Regions from separate parts of the Cronobacter universalis NCTC 9529 genome, predicted to be linked through region 3. Evidence: predicted binding sites of a transcription regulator. Region 3 holds the regulator's gene; each other region holds the start of a gene.
The links. The regulator PurR, encoded in region 3, represses purine synthesis genes. The targets are predictions, from matches to a motif close to CANGCAAACGTTTGCNTG.

Region 1 (7,327 bases), 380 kb from region 3:
TTTTCGGCATTTGAGGTTTGAGGAAACGGATAGCGACAAGGGCGTTCAGCACCAGTTCGGCGCGCTGTTCGGCGGCGAGGGGAAGGTCACGGCATTTTTCATCGAAGGAGAACCAGAGCGCGGCGTCATCGACGCAGAATCCTGAAGGATCGAACGCGTCGGGCGTCAACATTTTGCGGGCAAAACGCGAGCGAAACAGCATGCCGTTAGCCAGATCGAGCATCATCCGGTCGTGCTCATCATCGTAATACCAGCGCCAGTTATCGTCCGGCTTTATACGCATCGTTACCCCCTGGTGCGATGAAATTCAAAATTATTTCCCTGAATTTGCCGCTTCGTTTATTCCCTCATTAATCTAAGACAATGACGTTTAAATTAGCAACAATCGCGGAATATAAAACAACCAGGGCTGAAAATAAAGCCCTGGCGGTCTCAGATAGGGAAATGCTTAAAGGTGGGTCACGATTTCTTTAACGAGCGGTGGGCCTTTAAAAATAAAGCCGGAATAGATCTGAATAAGCGAAGCGCCAGCGGCGATTTTTTCGCGTGCGGCGATAACGGAATCAATACCGCCGACGCCGATAATCGGCAGACGCCCTTGCAGCTCCTGGCTTAACCGGCGAATGATTTCCGTACTTTTTAATTGCAGCGGACGGCCGCTTAATCCGCCCGTTTCATCGCAATTTTTCATACCCTGCACCAGGCTGCGATCCAGCGTCGTATTGGTCGCAATAACCCCATCAATATTATGCCGCACCAGGCTGTCGGCCACCTGGATCAATTCTTCGGGAGAAAGATCCGGCGCGATCTTCACGGCCACCGGCACATATTTATGGTGCTTTTGCGAAAGCGCTTGCTGCTGATTTTTAATGGCGGCGAGAAGATCGTCGAGCGCGTCGCCATATTGCAGCGAACGCAGACCAGGGGTATTCGGTGACGAGATATTAATCGCGATATACCCGGCGTAGGGAAACACTTTTTCCATGCAGATCAGATAGTCATCTTTTCCCTGCTCGACGGGCGTATCTTTATTTTTCCCGATATTAATGCCGAGCACGCCGTCAAAATGCGCTTTTTTGACGTTCTCCACCAGGTTGTCCACGCCGAGATTATTAAAGCCCATGCGGTTAATCAGCCCCTCCGCCTCGACCAGGCGGAACAGGCGCGGCTTGTCATTGCCCGGCTGCGGACGCGGCGTCACGGTGCCGATTTCAACCGATCCGAACCCCATCGCGCCGAGCGCATCGATGCACTCGCCGTTTTTATCAAGGCCCGCGGCGAGTCCCAGCGGGTTTTTAAACGTCAGCCCCATGCAGGTGACCGGTTTTGCCGGCACGTTCTGGCGCAGCAGCCCTTCAAGGGGCGTGCCGGTAATGCGGCGCATCTGCTGGAAGGTAAATTCGTGAGCGCGCTCGGGGTCGAGCTGAAAAAGGGCTTTTCGAACGAAGGGGTAGTACATGAACTCTCCTGGATTCCCGGTGTGCAAACCGGGGCGCTATTATCTGCGATCCGCTTCACAAAGGGAATTGACCTGCGGCAAAAAAGGCCCTGTGAAAGCAAACGTTTTCTTTTTAGCGTCGGTTTATGCGTTTTCCGGCAAAGCATCGCTACTATTTTTAGTTTCTCACGGCCAGCCCCTCTGCCACTATCCTCTCATATTGTTATTAATGTTAATCAAAAACTACATTTTGGTTATAAGGAGATGATATGCGGGTTATTACACTGGCGGGAAGCCCACGCTTTCCTTCACGCTCCAGCGCTCTGCTCTCCTGGCTGGCGGGCGAGCTTACCCGGCTGGAAGTCGAGGTCTGTCACTGGCATATCCAGAATTTCGCCGCAGAGGATCTGCTCTATGCGCGTTTCGACAGCCCGGCGCTGCTGACGCTTATCGAACAGCTCCAGCAGGCCGATGGCGTCATCATCGCCACGCCCATCTATAAGGCTTCGTTTTCCGGCGCGCTGAAGACGCTGCTCGATCTCCTGCCCGAGCGGGCGCTGGAGAAAAAAGTCGTACTGCCCATCGCCACCGGCGGCTCGGTGGGCCATCTGCTGGCGCTGGATTACGCGCTCAAACCGGTGCTCAACGCGCTGAAGGCGCAGGAGATCCTGCATGGCGTCTTCGCCGACGACACTCAGGTGCTGGATTACCACCATCAGCCGCGCTTTTCACCGCTGTTACAAACGCGTCTTGACGATGCGCTGGACACTTTCTGGCAGGCGCTGACCCGCCGCCATCTGGCGACCCCTGCGCCGCAGTTCACAAGGAGAACGTTACATGCTTAATCTTTTGCGTCGTCACGCCGCGCCGCTACTGGCAGCCAGCCTCGCGCTTTTTACCGCAGGCGTCAGCGCCGCCGCGCCGCAGCCGGAGGCGCTGCGCATCGGCTATCAAAAAGGCTCTGTGAGCATGGTGCTGGCGAAAAGCCATCATCTGCTTGAGGAGCGTTACCCGAACACCAAAATCACCTGGGTGGAATTCCCGGCGGGCCCGCAGCTGCTTGAAGCGCTCAATGTCGGCAGCATCGATCTCGGCAGTACCGGCGACATTCCGCCGATCTTCGCCCAGGCGGCGGGCGCAGATCTGGTCTATGTCGGCAGCGAGCCGCCGAAACCGAAAGCCGAGGTGTTGCTGGTGGCGGAAAACAGCCCGATTAAAAGCGTCGCCGATCTGAAAGGCCATAAGGTCGCGTTCCAGAAAGGCTCCAGCTCGCACAATCTGCTGCTGCGCGCGTTGCAAAAAGCTGGCCTGAAATTTACCGATATCCAGCCGGTGTATCTGACGCCCGCCGATGCGCGCGCCGCGTTTACGCAGGGTAACGTCGACGCCTGGGCCATCTGGGACCCGTACTACTCCGCCGCGCTCATTCAGGGCGGCGTGCGGGTGCTGACCGACGGCACCGATCTCGACCTTACCGGATCGTTCTACCTCGCCTCGCGCCCCTATGCCGAAAAATATGGTCAGTTCCTGACAAACGTGCTGGAGAGCTTCAGCGAAGCGGACGCCCTGACGCGCAGCCAGCGCCAAGCGAGCGTGAAACTGTTCGCGCAGAGCATCGGGCTGCCGGAGCCGGTCATTGAGCTCTATTTCGATCACCGCCCGCCGACGCGTATCACGCCCGTGAATGAAGAGACGGTCGTGCGCCAGCAGCACACCGCCGATCTGTTTTATGACAACCATCTGGTCCCGAAAAAAGTCGATATCCGCAGCCGCATCTGGTCCGGCGCTACTGAAGGAGCGAAATCATGAGTCTGAATCTGTTCTGGTTTTTACCGACCCACGGCGATGGCCACTATCTTGGTAGCGACGCGGGCGCCCGCCCGGTGGATCATGGTTATTTGCAACAGATTGCGCAGGCTGCCGACCGCCTCGGATTTACCGGCGTGCTGATCCCGACCGGGCGCTCCTGCGAAGACGCCTGGCTGGTGGCAGCCTCGATGATCCCGGTCACCCAGCGCCTGAAGTTTCTGGTCGCGCTACGCCCGTCGGTGGTGTCGCCGACCGTGGCGGCGCGCCAGGCGGCGACGCTGGACAGGCTTTCCAACGGGCGCGCGCTCTTTAACCTGGTGACCGGCAGCGATCCGCAGGAGCTGGCCGGTGACGGCGTGTTCCTCGATCACACCGCGCGTTATGAGGCGTCCGCCGAGTTTACCCGCGTCTGGCGTCGCCTGCTGGAAGGCGAAAAGGTCGATTTTGAAGGCAAGCATATTAAGGTGCGCGGCGCGCAGCTGCTGTTCCCACCGGTACAGCAACCGCGCCCGCCGCTCTACTTCGGCGGATCGTCCGACGTGGCGCAGGATCTGGCTGCCGAGCAGGTCGATCTCTATCTGACCTGGGGCGAGCCGCCGGAGCAGGTAAAAGAGAAGATAGCCCAGGTGCGCGCCAAAGCGGCCGCCCACGGACGCACGGTGCGCTTCGGCATTCGCCTGCATGTGATTGTGCGTGAAACCAGCGAAGAAGCCTGGCAGGCCGCCGACCGGCTGATCGCCCATCTTGACGATGAAACCATCGCCAAAGCCCAGGCGGCGTTCGCGCGTCAGGATTCGGTCGGCCAGCGGCGCATGGCGGCGCTGCACGGCGGGCGGCGCGACCAGCTTGAGATCAGCCCGAACCTCTGGGCGGGCGTGGGGCTGGTGCGCGGCGGCGCGGGCACGGCGCTGGTGGGCGATGGCCCAACGGTGGCGGCGCGCATTAATGAATACGCGGCGCTTGGCATCGACAGCTTTATCCTCTCCGGTTATCCGCATCTCGAAGAGGCGTACCGGGTCGGTGAACTTTTGTTCCCGCATCTGGATGTCGCCATCCCCGACGTGCCGCAGCCTCGCCCGCTCACGGCGCAGGGCGAAGCGGTAGCCAATGAGTTTATACCGCGCCGGGTGGCGCAGAGTTAAGGAGGCCGCATGACAAGCGCTTCGCAAAAATGGCTCCAGCGCGCCGCCCCGTGGGTGGTGCCGGTGGGAATTATCGCCGTCTGGCAGCTCGCCTCCCAGACGGGCTGGCTGTCGACGCGCATTCTGCCGTCGCCGGAAAGCGTGGTGGAAACGTTCTGGCGGCTGACGGCGAGCGGCGAGCTCTGGCAGCATCTGGCGATCAGCAGCTGGCGCGCGCTGGTGGGCTTTTCCATCGGCGGTTTGATTGGGCTGGCGCTCGGACTTATCAGCGGTCTGTCGCGCTGGGGCGAACGGCTGCTCGACAGTTCCATCCAGATGCTGCGCAACGTGCCGCATCTGGCGCTGATCCCGCTGGTGATTTTGTGGTTCGGCATCGACGAGAGCGCCAAAATTTTTCTGGTGGCGCTCGGCACGCTGTTCCCGATCTATATCAATACCTGGCACGGCATCCGCAATATTGACAGCGGCCTGCTGGAGATGGCGCGCAGCTACGGGCTTTCGGGCTTCAGTCTGTTCCGGCAGGTGATTTTACCGGGCGCCCTGCCCTCGATTATGGTCGGGGTGCGCTTCGCGCTCGGGCTGATGTGGCTGACGCTTATCGTGGCGGAGACGATTTCGGCGAACGCCGGCATTGGCTACCTCGCGATGAACGCGCGCGAGTTTTTGCAAACCGACGTGGTGGTGGTGGCGATTATTCTCTACGCCCTGCTCGGCAAGCTTGCCGATCTCAGCGCCCGCCTGCTTGAGCGCGTCTGGCTGCGCTGGCACCCCGCTTACCAGACTAAAGAGGCGAACGCATGACGACATCACGACTCAACCAGGGAACGCCGCTGCTGCTGGAAGGCGTGACCAAACGCTACGGCGCGAAGATCATCCTTAACGCGCTGGATCTGCATATTCCCGCCGGGCAGTTTGTGGCGGTAGTCGGGCGCAGCGGCGGCGGCAAGAGCACGCTGCTGCGCCTGCTCGCCGGGCTGGAAACGCCAGACGGCGGAGAACTGCGCGCCGGGAACGCGCCGCTTGCCGACGTGCGCGAGGATACGCGCATGATGTTTCAGGATGCGCGGCTGCTGCCGTGGAAAAAGGTGCTGGATAATGTCGGGCTGGGGCTTACAGGCGACTGGCAGCCTGCGGCGCGCCGGGCGCTGGAAGAAGTAGGCCTGGCCGACCGCGCGAACGACTGGCCCGCCGCGCTTTCCGGCGGACAAAAGCAGCGCGTGGCGCTGGCGCGCGCGTTGATTCATCGCCCCGGCCTGTTGCTGCTTGATGAGCCGCTCGGCGCGCTGGATGCGCTGACGCGCCTGGAGATGCAGGAACTGATTGTGTCGCTGTGGCGCGAGCACGGTTTTACGGTGTTGCTGGTGACGCATGACGTGAGCGAATCGGTGGCGATGGCGGAGCGGGTGTTGTTAATCGAAGACGGGAAAATTGGGCTCGATATGGACGTGGAGTTGCCACATCCGCGTCACCACGGTACGCCGCGGCTGGCGGAGCTGGAAGCACAGGTATTGAACCGGGTGATGCGTAAAACGCCTGCGCCGGTGCGGGCGGTAAAGGTGGGGTGATTCGTTATCCATAAAAGAAAGGCGGGTGCGCTTACGCTTACCCGCCCTACAATGCTGGAAGCGCAGGTATTGAACCGAGTAATGCGTAAAACGCCTGCGCCAGTGCGGGCGGTAAAGGTGGGGTGATTCGTTATCCATAAAAGAAAGGCGGGTGCGCTTACGCTTACCCGCCCTACAATGCCGACAGGGTGTTATGTCGGGTGGGTAAGCATAAGCGCACCCACCACAAAACCCCGTAGGGTGGGTAAGCGCAGCGCACCCACCACCCCACTTCAGCCCATCACGCCAGCGCCTTGCTCACTTTCTCATACAGATCGCCGGACAGCTTCGGCAGCGCTTTCAGCTCCTCCAGCGCCGCGCGCATCAGCGCCTGACGTTTTTCGTCATAACGCTTCAGACGGATCAGCGGCTCAATCAGACGCGACGCCACCTGCGGGTTGCGGGTATTCAGCTCAATCAGCATATCCACCAGGAAGCGGTAGCCGCTGCCATCTTCGGCATGGAACGCCGCCGGGTTGTTAGTGGCGAACGCGCCCACCAGCGCTCGCACGCGGTTCGGGTTGCCGAGGCTGAAGGAACGGTGCTCCAGCAGCGCGCGAACCTTGCTCACCACCGCTTTCGCCGGGCTCATCGCCTGCAACATAAACCACTTATCCATCACCAGACCATCGTGATGCCACTTGTCATCATACTCGGCGAGCAGCGTATCGCGGCACGGCAGTTGCGCCGCCACGGCCGCCGCCAGGGCGGCCAGCGCGTCGGTCATGTTGTCCGCGTCGTGATACTGGGCGCGGACCAGCTTGTCGGCCAGCTGCGCGTCGCCAAACGCCAGATAATGCAGGCAGGTGTTACGCAGCGCGCGTTTGCCGATATCCGCGTGATCGATACGGTAGCCGGTGAGTTTATGCGCGTTGTAGACCGCCAGCAGTTCATCGGCAAGCTCGGTCGCCAGCGTGCGGGTCAGCGCGTCGTGCACCGCCGCGATGGCCTGCGGATCGATGGTCTGGAACAGCTCCGCGATCTCATTTTGCGACGGCAGCGTCAGGATCTCCGCCGCCAGCGCCGGATCGATGGTTTCGTCAAGCAGGATCGCGCGGAAAGCGTCTGCCACATGCAGCGGCAGCGACAGCGGCTGTTGCTGCTGGTAGCGCGCGACGTTGAGCTTGATATGAGTCGCCAGCAGGCTCTGCGCCGCATCCCAGCGCGAGAAATCGTTACGCGCATGGCGCATCAGGAACGTTAACTGCTGGTCGCTCCATTTATATTCCAGCTTCACCGGCGCGGAGAATTCGCGCAGCAGCGACGGCACCGGCTGGAAGTAAACGTTATCAAAGACGAACGTCTGCTCCGCCTGCGTCAGGTTCAGCACATGG
Region 2 (7,327 bases), 1.2 Mb from region 3:
GGCGGAAATTATCCGGCGTGATTTCGCCGTTCGGGAAGAAATGCTGCCCGAAGCTGACGCAGCCCATACGGCGGCTTTCCACCAGTTGCGGTTCGAAATCTTCGCCGATGACCAGCTCCGTCGAGCCGCCGCCGATATCAATAACCAGCTTGCGTCCGCGCTCCGGCTGCGTATGTTCCACGCCCATAAAAATCAGACGCGCTTCTTCATTGCCGGAGATAATTTCAATCGGGTAGGGGATGACCTTTTCCGCGCGACGCAGAAAATCCGTGGCGTTCGACGCCTGGCGCAGCGTGTGGGTGCCCACGATGCAGACGTTAGCCGCGGAAAAGCCCTGCAGGCGCTCGGCGAACAGCGAGAGGCAGGCGAGGCCGCGCTCCATCGCCTCTTCGGTCAGCATATTATTTTCATCCAGCCCATCGGCCAGATGTACGCGCTGTTTCAGACGACCAATGATTTGCATGGCGCCATCCACCACACGGGCAATCACCATATGGAAGCTGTTAGAGCCGAGATCGACCGCAGCAAATTCCTCCGGTCGTGGAGCATCAGAAGTTATCGGCATAGATTATTCAGGCTGTTCCAGAGATTTTATGTAATCGTAAATCGCCAATTGTGCGCGAACTTTGCGGCGATTGCCACGCGGCACATAGCGATTACTCAGTTCTTTATCCACATAACGGGCTTTCACCGTATCACTGAACAGGATATCAATAATATCCAGAATGCGCTGTTTCAGGCGCGGGTCCAGCAGCGGCGCGGCCACCTCAATGCGGTAGTCGATATTACGCGTCATCCAGTCGGCAGACGACAGATAAACGCGTTTATCGCCGCCATTTTCGAAAATATAGACCCGGTCATGTTCAAGATAGCGGTCCACGATGCTGATGACCTGAATATTATCGCTCAGGCCTTCAAGCTGAGGAATAAGCGAACACATGCCGCGGATCAGCAGGTTAACCTGCACGCCGGAGCCGGAAGCCGCATAGAGCCGGTCCACCAGGCCTTTATCGACGAGGTTATTCAGCTTAAGGGTGATCCCCGCCGGCAGGCCCTGCTGCGCGTTGGCGATCTCCTGATCGATCATCTCGTACATCAGACGGCGTGAGTTTTGCGGCGACACCAGCAGGTAGTCGAAGCTCACCGGCCGGTAGGGGTTCTCGATAAAGTTAAATACCCGGCGCACTTCATTGGTGATGCGCGCGTCGGCGGTCAGCAGCGAGTAGTCGGTATAAAGGCGCGCGGTTTTCTCGTTAAAGTTGCCGGTGCCGATATGCGCGTAGCGCACCACGTCGTCACCCTCTTTACGCGAGATAAGAAACAGCTTGGCGTGGATCTTAAGGCCCGGCGCCGAGAAGATCACATGCACGCCCGCTTCGGTGAGCCGTTTCGCCCAGTGAATATTCGCCTCTTCATCAAAGCGCGCCTGCAACTCCACCACGACGGTCACTTTTTTGCCGTTATGCGCGGCGTGGATCATCGAGTCGATAATGCGCGAGTCTTTCGCCACGCGATAGATGTTGATTTTAATCGCCAGCACGCTTGGGTCGAACGACGCCTGGCGCAGCAGCTCCAGCACATGCTCGAATGTGTGATACGGGTAGTAGAGCAGCACGTCGCGCTCGCGAATGGCGTCAAAGCCGTTGCGGAATTGATCGAACCAGATGTGGCGCAGGCGCGGCAGCGGCTTGTTGATCAGATTCGCTTTGCCGACATTCGGGAAGCTAATGAAATCTTTAAAGTTATGGTAACGGCCGCCCGGCACGATGGAGTCATAGCGCGAGATAGAGAGCTTTTCGCGCAGCATCTGGACCATCGCGTCCGGCATATCGCGCTGGTAGACGAAACGCACCGGTTCGGCGGTGAGGCGCTGCTTGAGGCTTGAGGACATCAGCTCCAGCAGGCTCGATTCCATCTCATGCACCAGATCGTATTCCGCGTCGCGCGTCATCTTCATGGAATAGGCGTTCAGCGCGTCGTAATCGAAAAAGCCTTTGAAAATGTCATCCAGGCAGAAGCGCAGAATGTTATCCAGCAGGATCATGGGCTTGCGGCGGCGCGGGGTTTCCGGCGGGAGATTCACGAAGCGCGGCACTTTATCGGCCGGGATCTCCAGCAACGCGTAGCGAATGGATTCGCCGCGAATGATTTCGACCGCCAGATAGGTGTAATCGTCTTTCAGGAACTGCACCAGATCGGTGTCGCGATTAATCAGCGTCGGGGTGACGTGCTGGCGCAGATAGTGTTTGAAGTAGTGGCGCAGCCACACCTGTTGATTTTCAGAAAGCTGGCGTTCGTTAATCAGGAAGATCTGGTTACGCGCCATCTCCAGCAGCAGATCGTTATACAGGCCGTCGAACTCCTGATCCGCCTTGAGCACCCGCGACTGGATCTTGCCCAGCAGGTGGCGCGAATGGGAGTTAGAACCCTGCTCTTCGCTGATGATAATGCGCCGCTTAAGCTCGGCAAACCGGACCTTATAAAATTCATCAAGGTTATTGGAGTAGATGCCCAGAAAGCGCATGCGCTCGATAAGCGGGTTGGTTTTATCCGCCGCCTCCTGCAATACGCGTTCGTTGAACGATAACCAGCTCAGTTCTTTTTCGATATAAAGCTTTTCCTGACCCATTACTACTCACACTCCGGTTGATTAACTCGGGACGTGGCAAATCCGTCTCGGGGTTATTATGGCGAGCTTTGTCATGCTCTGTCCAACTGTGCCAGAAAAGTATGACAGTTATCCGCAGGCTTTCGAGAAAGCGGCAAAAAAGCCTGTGAAACCGTGATGTTGCCGAGCAAGTTTTCCGTGCCGATGATGGAATTAACGGCAGGGGAGAGAAAAAATAAAGGGCCTTTCGGCCCTTTAATCACTCGTCAGAAGCGTAACCCTGCGGCGGGAGCGGATGCCCGTCCAGCCAGGCGCGGCCCTCGCGCATCGCGAGGCGGCCATCGATAAACCAGCTCACCACCAGCGGGTAGATGGCATGCTCTTGCGCCTGAACGCGCGCGGTGACGTCTTCTTCGCTGTCGCCGGGGAAGACCGGAACGCGGGCCTGTAAAATCACCGGGCCGCCGTCCAGCTCGTCCGTGACAAAATGCACCGACGTGCCGTGCTCGTCATCGCCATTGGCGAGCGCCTGACGATGCGTATGCAGCCCTGGGTATTTCGGCAGCAGGGAAGGGTGAATATTCAGCAGTCGTCCTTCATAGCGCGCCACAAAGGCCGGACTCAGAATGCGCATGTAACCCGCCAGCACCACCAGATCCGGCGCGTAGGCGTCTATCTCCTGCATCAGCTCGCGGTCAAACGCCTCGCGGCTGGCAAAATCGGCTGCGCTTAACGCATGGGCGGGAATATCGGCTTCACGGGCGCGCTCAAGGCCGAACGCGTCGGCCTTGTTGCTGAAAACGGCGCTAATCACGCCGTTGATTTTCTTCTGCGCGCAGGCGTCGATGATGGCCTGTAAATTACTGCCGCTGCCGGAAATCAGCACTACGATGCGCTTCATTACGCAATAACCACGCGTTCCTGGGCATCGGAGGCTTTAATCGCGCCGATTTTCCACGCGGTTTCGCCGAGGCTGTTGAGCAGGGCTACCGCGTTATCCGCTTCTGCGGCTGGCAGGGCGATGACCATGCCAACGCCGCAGTTAAAGGTGCGGTACATCTCATGACGGCTGACGTTGCCCGCCTGTTGCAGCCAGTTGAAGACCGCCGGCCACTGCCAGGAGGCTTCATCAATCACCGCCTGGGTGTTGTCCGGCAGCACGCGCGGAATGTTTTCCCAGAAGCCGCCGCCGGTCAGGTGGGCGATGGCGTGAACCTCCAGCTTCTCAATCAGCTCCAGAACCGGCTTCACATAGATGCGGGTCGGCGCCAGCAGGTGATCGGCGAGCGGTTTGCCGTCAAGCTCGGTGGCTTGCGGGTCCGCGCCGCTCACTTCAAGAATTTTACGCACCAGCGAGTAGCCGTTGGAGTGCGGGCCGCTGGAGGCCAGCGCCACCAGCACGTCGCCGTCGGCGACTTTCGAGCCGTCGATAATCTCTGATTTTTCCACCACGCCGACGCAGAAACCGGCCACGTCATAGTCGTCGCCGTGATACATGCCCGGCATTTCCGCCGTTTCGCCGCCAACCAGCGCGCAGCCGGATTGCAGGCAGCCTTCGGCGATGCCGTTAATCACGCTCGCCGCGGTATCCACATCCAGCTTGCCGGTCGCGTAGTAATCGAGGAAGAACAGCGGCTCGGCGCCCTGTACCACCAGATCGTTAACGCACATCGCCACCAGATCGATGCCGATCGTGTCGTGACGCTTCAGATCCATCGCCAGACGCAGCTTGGTGCCGACGCCGTCCGTCCCGGAGACCAGTACCGGCTCGCGGTATTTCTGCGGCAGCGCGCAGAGGGCGCCGAAGCCGCCCAGGCCGCCCATGACTTCCGGACGACGGGTTTTTTTCACGACGCCTTTGATACGGTCGACCAGAGCGTTACCAGCATCAATATCAACACCGGCATCTTTATAGCTGAGAGAGGTTTTGTCGGTCACTGCTAAAGTCCCCACGCGGTTGCGGTTGGTGGTAGTAGAGAAATCGCGGCAATTCTAACAGTCCAGGCAAACGTTTGCGAGCCCTTGTTGCGCGGAATAAAACACACTTATAAGATGACTGACTTCTGTTCGGTTGATCCCGATCAAGCCCATTACGTATGGCGCAGCCTGCAAAAAGCGGTATAATCCGGCGATTTTTTTTGTGGTTGCCATCTTGCTGGGGAGAAAGAGAATGAAGATCGTTGAAGTGAAGCACCCGCTGGTTAAACACAAGCTGGGCCTGATGCGCGAGCATGACATCAGCACCAAGCGTTTTCGTGAACTCGCCTCTGAAGTGGGCAGCCTGCTGACCTATGAAGCCACGGCGGATCTGCTGACCGAAAAAGTGACCATCGAAGGCTGGAACGGCCCGGTGGAAATCGAGCAGATCAAAGGCAAGAAAATTACCGTTGTGCCTATTCTGCGCGCCGGTCTCGGCATGATGGAAGGGGTGCTGGAGAACGTCCCGAGCGCGCGCATCAGCGTGGTCGGCGTTTATCGCGATGAAGAAACCCTGGAGCCGGTGCCGTATTTCCAGAAGCTGGTTTCTAATATCGACGAGCGCATGGCGCTGGTTGTCGACCCGATGCTGGCGACAGGCGGCTCCATGATCGCCACCATCGACCTGCTGAAAAAAGCGGGCTGCACCAGCATCAAAGTGCTGGTTCTGGTCGCCGCGCCGGAAGGCATCAAGGCGCTGGAGAAAGCGCACCCGGATATCGAACTCTACACCGCGTCTATCGATAAGGGGCTTAACGAGCACGGGTACATCATCCCGGGCCTCGGCGATGCGGGCGATAAAATATTTGGTACGAAATAAACATTAAGCCGACTTATTAGTCGGCTTTTTTTTGGTCCCACACTTAAAACATCACACATCAACACTCTTGAGGAAAACGCTATGACGCGCCGTGCTATCGGGGTAAGTGAACGTCCGCCGCTCTTACAGACTATCCCGCTTAGTTTGCAGCACCTGTTCGCCATGTTTGGCGCAACCGTGCTGGTGCCCATCCTGTTTCATATCAACCCGGCTACCGTGCTGCTGTTTAACGGTATCGGAACGCTGCTGTATCTCTTTATCTGTAAAGGCAAAATCCCGGCGTATCTGGGCTCAAGCTTTGCCTTTATCTCCCCGGTGCTGCTGCTGTTGCCGCTCGGCTACGAGATGGCGCTTGGCGGGTTTATCGTCTGCGGCGCGCTGTTCTGCATCGTGGCGCTGATTGTGAAAAAAGCGGGCACCGGCTGGCTCGACGTGATGTTCCCGCCTGCCGCGATGGGCGCGATTGTCGCCGTTATCGGCCTTGAGCTTGCGGGCGTCGCCGCCAATATGGCGGGCCTGCTGCCTGCGGAAGGCCAGACGGCGGATTCGACCACCATTACTATTTCGCTGGTGACGCTGGCGGTCACGGTATTTGGCTCGGTGCTGTTCCGCGGCTTCCTTGCCATCATCCCGATTCTCATCGGCGTGCTGGCGGGCTATGCGCTCTCTTTCGCGATGGGCGTTGTGGATACCACGCCGATTGCCAATGCCCACTGGTTCGCGCTGCCGACGTTCTACACGCCGCGCTTTGAGTGGTTTGCCATCTTCACCATTCTGCCTGCGGCGCTGGTGGTCATAGCCGAGCATGTCGGGCACCTGGTGGTGACGGCGAATATCGTCAAAAAAGATCTGATCCGCGATCCGGGTCTGCATCGCTCAATGTTCGCTAACGGCTTCTCGACGATCATCTCGGGCTTCTTCGGCTCCACGCCGAACACGACGTATGGCGAGAATATCGGCGTCATGGCGATCACCCGCGTCTACAGCACCTGGGTTATCGGCGGCGCTGCGATCATCGCGATTTTGCTCTCCTGCGTCGGCAAACTGGCGGCGGCGATCCAGATAATCCCGGTGCCGGTGATGGGCGGCGTTTCGCTGCTGCTCTACGGCGTGATCGGCGCTTCCGGTATTCGCGTGCTGATTGAATCCAAAGTGGACTACAGCAAGGCGCAGAACTTGATCCTGACGTCAGTCATCCTGATCATCGGTGTCAGCGGCGCGAAAGTGCATATTGGCGCGGCCGAGCTCAAAGGCATGGCGCTGGCGACGATCGTCGGCGTGGCGCTGAGCCTGATTTTCAAAATTATCAACGTATTGCGCCCTGAAGAGACGGTGCTTGACGCTGACGAGCGCGAAAAATCGCCGCACTGATCCTCCTGCCGGGCGGCGCTGCCCGCCCGGTTCAACAGCGAAGCGATTGTGTGATAGACTCAATGCGTTTTTTCGTATGTCCTTGAAGAGGTCCTTCTGAACACACCGGCACAGCTCTCCTTGCCGCTCTGGCTGCCCGATGACGAAACGTTTGCCAGCTTCTGGCCGGGCGACAACCCCTCTTTATTAGCCGCACTCCAGACGATGCTGCGTCACGACCGCAGCGGCTACATCTATTTCTGGTCCCGGGAGGGGGGCGGGCGCAGCCATCTGCTGCATGCCGCCTGCGCCGAGCTTTCGCAACGCGGAGACGCGGTCGGCTATGTGCCGCTGGATAAACGCACCTGGTTTGTCCCTGAAGTGCTGGAAGGCATGGAGCAACTCTCGCTGGTCTGCATCGATAATATCGAGTGCATCGCAGGCGACGAGCTCTGGGAAATGGCTATCTTCAATCTCTACAATCGCATCCTCGAATCGGGCAATACCCGGCTGCTTATCACCGGCGACCGGCCGCCCCGCCAGCTCAACCTGAAGCTGCCCGATCTCGCCTC
Region 3 (7,327 bases):
TCGGCAACTGATCCCTCCGGCGGGCGTTCTGCCCGCCTTGCTGCATCCCGCCGTGAAATTTGCCATAATGCGCGCTGCTTTAATTCCCCAAACTTAAGAGACGCTGATGTCCGATAACGCTCAACTGACCGGTCTGTCCGACCGTTTTCGTGGCTTTTACCCTGTTGTCATCGATGTGGAAACCGCCGGTTTTAACGCCAAAACCGACGCGCTGCTGGAGATCGCCGCCGTGACGCTGAAAATGGATGCCGACGGCTGGCTCACCCCCGATGAAACGCTGCATTTTCACGTTGAGCCTTTTGAAGGCGCTATTCTTCAGCCGGAAGCGCTGGCCTTTAACGGTATCGATCCGCACAACCCGCTGCGCGGCGCCGTCAGCGAATATGACGCGCTGCACGCCATTTTTAAAATGGTGCGCAAGGGCATGAAAGAGAGCAACTGCAACCGCGCGATCATGGTGGCGCACAATGCTACGTTCGATCACAGCTTTATGATGGCGGCCGCGGAGCGCGCGTCGCTCAAACGAAACCCATTCCACCCGTTTGTGACCTTCGATACCGCGGCGTTAAGCGGACTGGCGCTGGGTCAGACGGTGCTGGCGAAAGCCTGCATCGCCGCGGGCATGGCGTTTGACAGCACCCAGGCGCATTCGGCGCTCTACGACACCGAACAAACCGCCCTGCTGTTTTGCGAAATCGTCAACCGCTGGAAACGCCTGGGCGGCTGGCCAGTGCCGCCGCTCGCCGCGGAAGACGCGACGCCGCAGAACAACGACTAAGCTAACGCAGCGCAAAAAAAAGCGGCCACCAGGGCCGCTTTTTTGTCTGCGCGATAAGGCGCGACGGGATTATTCCGCGTCCGGGGTCGCCGGATTGTGCTTCGCCGCCGTCTCTTTGATAAGCGTCTGCAGTTCGCCGCGCTGATACATTTCGATAATGATGTCGCAACCGCCGACCAGCTCGCCATCCACCCACAGCTGCGGGAAGGTCGGCCAGTTAGCGTATTTCGGCAGTTCCGCGCGGATATCCGGGTTTTGCAGGATATCGACATACGCAAAACGCTCGCCGCAGGCGGACAGCGCCTGTACCGCCTGTGCGGAGAAGCCGCAGCTCGGCAGTTTCGGGGAGCCTTTCATGTACAGCAGAATCGGGTTTTCAGCGATCTGGCGTTGAATTTTTTCAAGCGTAGTGCTCATTGTCTTACTTCCTCAAGCGTCATTACGGCGTTAGCTTTACATTGTAGCGGCTCCGGAGCGTCCCGAAAATGCATAATCTTGCGCTTAAGCCCGGCGCCGTGCCGTGGTGAAAGAGAAGCAAATAATAACACTTTTCTGTAAGCTGCCGATATTCTCCTCTGAGAAGGCGCGCTAAAATGCGCTCCGACGCAGCGGCAGCAGGTTAAAAAGAGTGCGCCGGTTAACGAAACTACGCTCTGAACACGATTTGCTGCTTAACTTCGGACATTTTTTTAGATTAGAATCAGCAAGCTCTTAAAATTCATCCGTTGGCATGATTGCCGGCTTTATGCAGGGGAATGCTCAGTGGCGCGCAAAACAAAAATTGCTCTTACGCTCTGTGCTTTATTAATGACTTCATCACTGGCATTTGCGCCATTCGCGCAGGCGTCGGAGCAGACGCGCGCCTCGAAGGTACAAAAGGCGCACGCCAGTACGGTGAAAAAGAAAACCAGCACAAAAACCGCCAAAAAAAGCAACAACGCAACGAAGACCAAAACGGCGAAAACCGCCAGCGAGAAGCGAAACACCACCGCAAAACGCACCAGTAAGACCACCTCTTCCGTCAGTAAAACCGCTTCCCGCCGCGCTTCCGCCACCTCCGTTAAACAGGCCAGCAGCCGCCTGAGCGCGCAGACCTGTAGCAAAACGCGTAAAAATCGCAAAACCAAATGCGTCAGCGGGCCGCTGACTATCGCGGATGCCCACAAAGCGCGCGTGAAGAAAGCCCAGACGACCGCCATGAACAAGCTGATGAACCAGATCGGCAAGCCGTATCACTGGGGCGGCGCTTCGCCTCGCACCGGTTTCGACTGCAGCGGCCTCGTCTGGTATGCGTATAAAGATCTGGTGAAATTCCGCATTCCGCGCACCGCCAACGAAATGTATCACCTGCGCGACGCCGCGCCGGTTAACCGTGGCGAGCTGGAAAGCGGCGATCTGGTGTTCTTCCGCACCCAGGGCCGCGGCACTGCCGATCACGTCGGCGTCTATGTCGGCAACGGCAAGTTTATTCAGTCGCCGCGTAGCGGTCAGGAAATCCAGATAACGTCGCTGAGCGAAGATTACTGGCAGCGTCATTATGTCGGCGCGCGCCGGGTGATGACGCCGCGCACCATTCGCTAATCGGTTTATTCACATCAAAAAAAACGGAGAAGGTTACCCTTCTCCGTTTTCTTTTTTACGCCAGCAGACGTTATTCAGCGCTGCACGCCGTTTGCGCCTCGCGACGGCTGGAAAGCAGCACCAGCAGCAGGCCAAGTGCGGCAATCAGCGCGCCCATCACCGGCACCACGCTATAGCCGAAGCCGGCGTGAATGACCGCGCCGCCTGCCGCCGCGCCAAGCGCGTTGCCAAGGTTAAACGCCCCGATATTGACCGATGACGACAGGCCCGGCGCTTCGCTGGCGACGCGCATCACGCGCATCTGCAGCGGCGGCACCACGGCGAACGTCGCCGCCCCCCAAACCACCATACTCACTGCCGCGCCGATCTCCGTTTTCGCAAGCCACGGGATCGCCGCCATAATGACGATAAGCAGCATCAGGAAGCCTTTCAGTGTGCCGCTCACCGAGCGGTCCGCCAGGCGGCCGCCCAGATAGTTGCCGATGGAAAAACCGACGCCAATCAGCACCAGCATGGCGGTGACGAACGCCGCGCTGGCGTCAGTAATATGATGCAGAACAGGCGCGATATAGGTATAGAGCGTAAACATCGCGCCCGCGCCGAGCACCGTGGTCAGCAACGCGCTGACTACCTGCGGACGCATCAGCACCGCCAGTTCGCTTTTCACATCCGGACGCTCGCCGCTGCCGCCTTTCGGCAGGGAGAACCAGAGGCTCGCCATCGCCACCAGCCCAAGACCGGCGGTCGCCAGAAACGACATTCGCCAGCCGATGGTTTCGCCAAGCCAGGTCGCCGCCGGCACGCCGCCGATATTGGCGATGGTCAGGCCCATAAACATCGTCGCGACGGCGCTCGCCTGTTTATGCTTCGGCACCACGCTTGCCGCAACGACTGAGCCGAGCCCGAAGAACGCCCCGTGGTTAAGGCTGGTGAGAATACGCGAGGCCATCAGCGTCATGTAATCCGGCGCCAGCGCCGAGAGCACATTGCCGAGCGTAAAAATCGCCATCAGGAAAATCAGCGCGCTGCGTCGCGCGCGGTGCGACAGCAAAAGCGTCATCAGCGGCGCCCCCACCATCACGCCAACCGCGTAGGCGCTGATCAGCATACCGGCGGCCGGAATCGAGACGTTGACGCCGTTGGCTATTACCGGCAACAGCCCCATCGGGGAAAACTCGGTCGTGCCAATGCCAAAAGCACCAATAGCCAGTGCCAGTAACGGGAAGTTGACTTTCATTCATTGCTCCAGAAATTTTACAACAGCGCCGGAGATGCCCGACGTTACAGCAGGATGCAGAGAGGATGGCAGTTTCAGTCAGAAAAGATAAGTGACAAAAACAGCAAAATATTATTGCACGGGTGTTAAAAAACACGCGCAAATTGTTATTAGCGAATCATAAGGGAAAAGCGTGAAAAAGAAAGGAAACGGCGGGCGAAAGGCGCTTAAGCGCAGGAATGGTATAAGAAAGCGGGAGAACGGGGACGCGCTCCCGCCTGGCGCTTAATGCAGGATGGCGGTAAAAGCGCCCGCCACAATCAGGCCCAGTACAACAAGCGTAGTGACCAGCGAAAATTTCAGATCGGTACTCATGGTATTCTCCTTAAAGACCCCATAAAAATCAGGTAGTGCGCATTTTTGCATAAACGGGCCGAAAAATCCTGCGACATTTAACCAGATATGCGTTTTCCCTCTTCCCCTTTCGGGAAAGATAAGCCAAAATTCGTCGCTACTTTATTCGGTACCGGCCATCGACCCCTCCTCACGATAAATGTCGCGTTTCCCGGCATGCCGCACGTCCCCTCGTGGCACACAGGGGTGTGTACAGGCAAACGATTAACCCGTGATTTTGCAGGGCTCAGCCAGGGGTCTGGAGTGATTATTAATGGCAACAATTAAAGACGTCGCGAAGCGAGCCAACGTTTCCACAACAACAGTCTCACATGTAATTAACAAAACCCGTTTTGTGGCGGAAGAGACGCGCAACGCGGTATGGGCGGCTATCAAAGAATTACACTATTCGCCAAGCGCCGTGGCGCGCAGCCTGAAGGTGAACCATACCAAGTCTATCGGGCTGCTGGCGACCAGTAGCGAAGCGCCCTATTTCGCCGAAATCATCGAAGCGGTTGAGAACAGCTGCTTTGCGAAAGGCTATACGTTGATCCTCGGCAACGCGCATAACAATCTGGAAAAGCAGCGCGCGTACCTGTCGATGATGGCGCAAAAGCGCGTCGACGGCCTGCTGGTGATGTGTTCGGAATACCCGGAGCCGCTACTCGCCACGCTCGAAGAGTACCGTCATATCCCGATGGTGGTGATGGACTGGGGCGAAGCGAAAGCGGATTTCACCGACTCGGTTATCGATAACGCGTTTCAGGGCGGTTATCTCGCCGGGCGTTACCTTATCGAGCGCGGCCATCGCGATATCGGCGTTATTCCGGGGCAGCTTGAGCGCAACACCGGCGTCGGGCGTTTTTCCGGCTTTATGAAAGCGCTGGAAGAAGCGGCCATCAAAGTGCCGGAAAACTGGATCGTGCAGGGCGATTTCGAGCCGGAATCCGGTTATCGCGCCATGCAGCAGATCCTCTCGCAGCCGCAGCGCCCCACCGCCATCTTCTGCGGCGGCGATATTATGGCGATGGGCGCTATCTGCGCCGCGGATGAGATGGGTCTGCGCGTGCCGCAGGATATTTCGATTATCGGCTACGACAACGTGCGTAACGCCCGCTTCTTCAGCCCGGCGCTGACGACGATCCATCAGCCGAAGGAGACGCTGGGCCAGACCGCGTTCAATATGCTGCTCGACCGCATCGTCAACAAGCGCGAAGAGTCGCAGACCATCGAGGTGCATCCGCGCCTGATCGAACGCCGCTCGGTGGCGGACGGCCCGTTCCGCGACTATCGCCGTTAATCCCCTCCGGGAGCCGTATTACTGCGGCTCCCGCAGCCACTCCTTGTTCAGCGTTTCACTGTCCCCCAGATAATCGAGCAGCCAGCGCAGCGCGGGCGAGGCATCGCTTTGTCGCCACGTCAGGCAGCAGGCGGCGTCCGGGAACGGGTTTTCCAGCGTCAGCGCATGCCACTCCCCGCTATCGAGCCACGGCTTCGCGAAGTGCGTCGGCACCATGCCGATACAGAGCCCTTCGCTCAGCGCATCGGCGGCGCAGTGCCAGTCCGGCACCACCACGCGCCGCTGGTTATCCAGCAGCCAGGTGATGCGTTTGGGCAGCGATCGCGAGGTGTCTTCCAGCACCAGCGACGGGTAATCGCGCAGCCTGTCGTCGCTGAGCGCGCCGTCGCGCTGCGCCAGCGGGTGATGATGCGCCACCACGCAGCGCCAGCTCAGCATGCCCATATCGCGAAACGCGAAGCGCCCGCCGACCGGGATCGCCTGTGTCGCGCCGATGGCGAGTTCCACGCGCCCGTCCGCCAGCGCGTCCCAGACGCCGTTAAACACCTCCTGCGACACCTGCAATTCGACATCGGAAAAGTGCCGGTAGAAATCGAGCACCAGACGGCGGGTGCGTTCCGGACGCACGATGTTGTCCACCGCGATGGAGAGCTGTCCTCGCCAGCCGTTGGCGATCTGCTGGCACTGCTGACGGGTGATCATCATTTTTTTGATGACAGAACGCCCCTCGCGCAAAAACCAGGCGCCCGCGGGCGTCAGGACCACATCGCGATGGCGGCGCTCGAAGAGCGACACCGCAAGCCACTCCTCCAGCTGGCGCACCGTATAGCTGACGGCAGAAGGCACGCGGTGCAGTTCCGCCGCCGCCGCGGTGAAGCTGCCGGTGCGCGCCACGGCGTCGACGACTTCCAGAGAATATTCAGACCACATTTTCTGCCTGCAAAATTTTTGAATGGAAACGGCAAATATTAGCGTTTCACAAGCGGGTTTGCACTCCGTACACTCCGGGCTCTTTCGCGTATTAAGAAGTGAGTCAATGTGATGCGACCTGATAAAGGATTTCTTTGCTGGCTGGCCGGGCTGAGCGTGCTCGGCTTTCTGGCGACGGATATGTACCTGCCCGCGTTCGCCGTCATCGAGGCGGATTTACACACGGCGCCCTCGGCTATCAGCGCCTCGCTGAGCCTGTTCCTGGCGGGATTCGCGCTGGCGCAGCTGGCCTGGGGACCGCTCTCTGACCGTTTTGGCCGCCGTCCGGTACTGCTGGCGGGGCTGGGGATTTTCGCGCTTGCCTGCCTTGGCACCGTCTGGGTAGAGACCGCAGGCGCGCTGCTGGCGCTGCGTTTTCTTCAGGCCGTGGGCGTCTGCTCCGCCGCAGTGAGCTGGCAGGCGCTGGTGACCGACCGCTACCCGGCGCAGCAGGCGCGCCGTATCTTCGCGACCATCATGCCGCTGGTGGGCCTCTCTCCGGCGCTGGCGCCGCTGCTCGGCAGCTGGATCCTGAATCACTTTTCGTGGCAGGCGATTTTTGTAGTGTTGTTTGCCATCACGGTACTGCTGATGATCCCGGCGCTGCGCCTGCCTTCCGGCGCGCCGCAAGGCAATAAAGGCGGCGAACCGCTGAGCTTTATGATGCTGCTGCGCTCGCGCGTCTACAGCGGCAATGTGTTGATTTATGCCGCCTGCTCCGCCAGCTTTTTCGCCTGGCTCACCGGCTCGCCGTTTATCCTGCATGAGATGGGCTACAGCCCGGCGGTGACAGGACTGAGCTATGTGCCGCAAACCATCGCGTTCCTCATTGGCGGTTACGGCTGCCGTAGCGCGCTGCAAAAATGGCAGGGCGAAACCCTGCTGCCGTGGCTGCTGGCAGGCTTCGCGCTGAGCGTTATCGCCACCTGGCTTGTGGGATTAAGCGAGACGGTTACGCTCACCACGCTGCTTATCCCCTTCTGTCTGATGGCGATGGTGAACGGCGCAATTTATCCGATCGTGGTCGCCGCCGCGCTGCTGCCGTTCCCGCAGGCCACCGGACGCGCCGCCGCGCTGCAAAACACGCTCC

Region 1: pyrD (quinone-dependent dihydroorotate dehydrogenase) is a predicted target of PurR. The motif match lies at 1,554-1,571, and genes of this name have one in related genera.
Region 2: purM (phosphoribosylformylglycinamidine cyclo-ligase) is a predicted target of PurR. The motif match lies at 4,610-4,627, and genes of this name have one in related genera.

What each region holds. Positions count from the first base shown of each region.
Region 1 is NZ_CP012257.1:1,568,691-1,576,017, reverse strand. Features, by position in the region: gene AFK65_RS07150 (cell division protein ZapC) at 1-283, opposite strand, end outside; gene pyrD (quinone-dependent dihydroorotate dehydrogenase) at 449-1,459, opposite strand; gene ssuE (NADPH-dependent FMN reductase) at 1,708-2,283, shown strand; gene AFK65_RS07135 (sulfonate ABC transporter substrate-binding protein) at 2,276-3,247, shown strand; gene ssuD (FMNH2-dependent alkanesulfonate monooxygenase) at 3,244-4,389, shown strand; gene ssuC (aliphatic sulfonate ABC transporter permease SsuC) at 4,399-5,190, shown strand; gene ssuB (aliphatic sulfonates ABC transporter ATP-binding protein) at 5,187-5,954, shown strand; gene pepN (aminopeptidase N) at 6,235-7,327, opposite strand, start outside.
Region 2 is NZ_CP012257.1:3,127,671-3,134,997, reverse strand. Features, by position in the region: gene ppx (exopolyphosphatase) at 1-565, opposite strand, end outside; gene ppk1 (polyphosphate kinase 1) at 569-2,629, opposite strand; gene purN (phosphoribosylglycinamide formyltransferase) at 2,868-3,509, opposite strand; gene purM (phosphoribosylformylglycinamidine cyclo-ligase) at 3,509-4,546, opposite strand; gene upp (uracil phosphoribosyltransferase) at 4,779-5,405, shown strand; gene uraA (uracil permease) at 5,487-6,776, shown strand; gene AFK65_RS14465 (DnaA inactivator Hda) at 6,873-7,327, shown strand, end outside.
Region 3 is NZ_CP012257.1:1,949,548-1,956,874, reverse strand. Features, by position in the region: gene gloA (lactoylglutathione lyase) at 1-11, shown strand, start outside; gene rnt (ribonuclease T) at 107-778, shown strand; gene AFK65_RS08925 (Grx4 family monothiol glutaredoxin) at 848-1,195, opposite strand; gene AFK65_RS08920 (C40 family peptidase) at 1,541-2,359, shown strand; gene AFK65_RS08915 (MFS transporter) at 2,430-3,596, opposite strand; gene cydH (cytochrome bd-I oxidase subunit CydH) at 3,861-3,950, opposite strand; gene purR (HTH-type transcriptional repressor PurR) at 4,243-5,268, shown strand; gene punR (DNA-binding transcriptional activator PunR) at 5,287-6,198, opposite strand; gene punC (purine nucleoside transporter PunC) at 6,310-7,327, shown strand, end outside.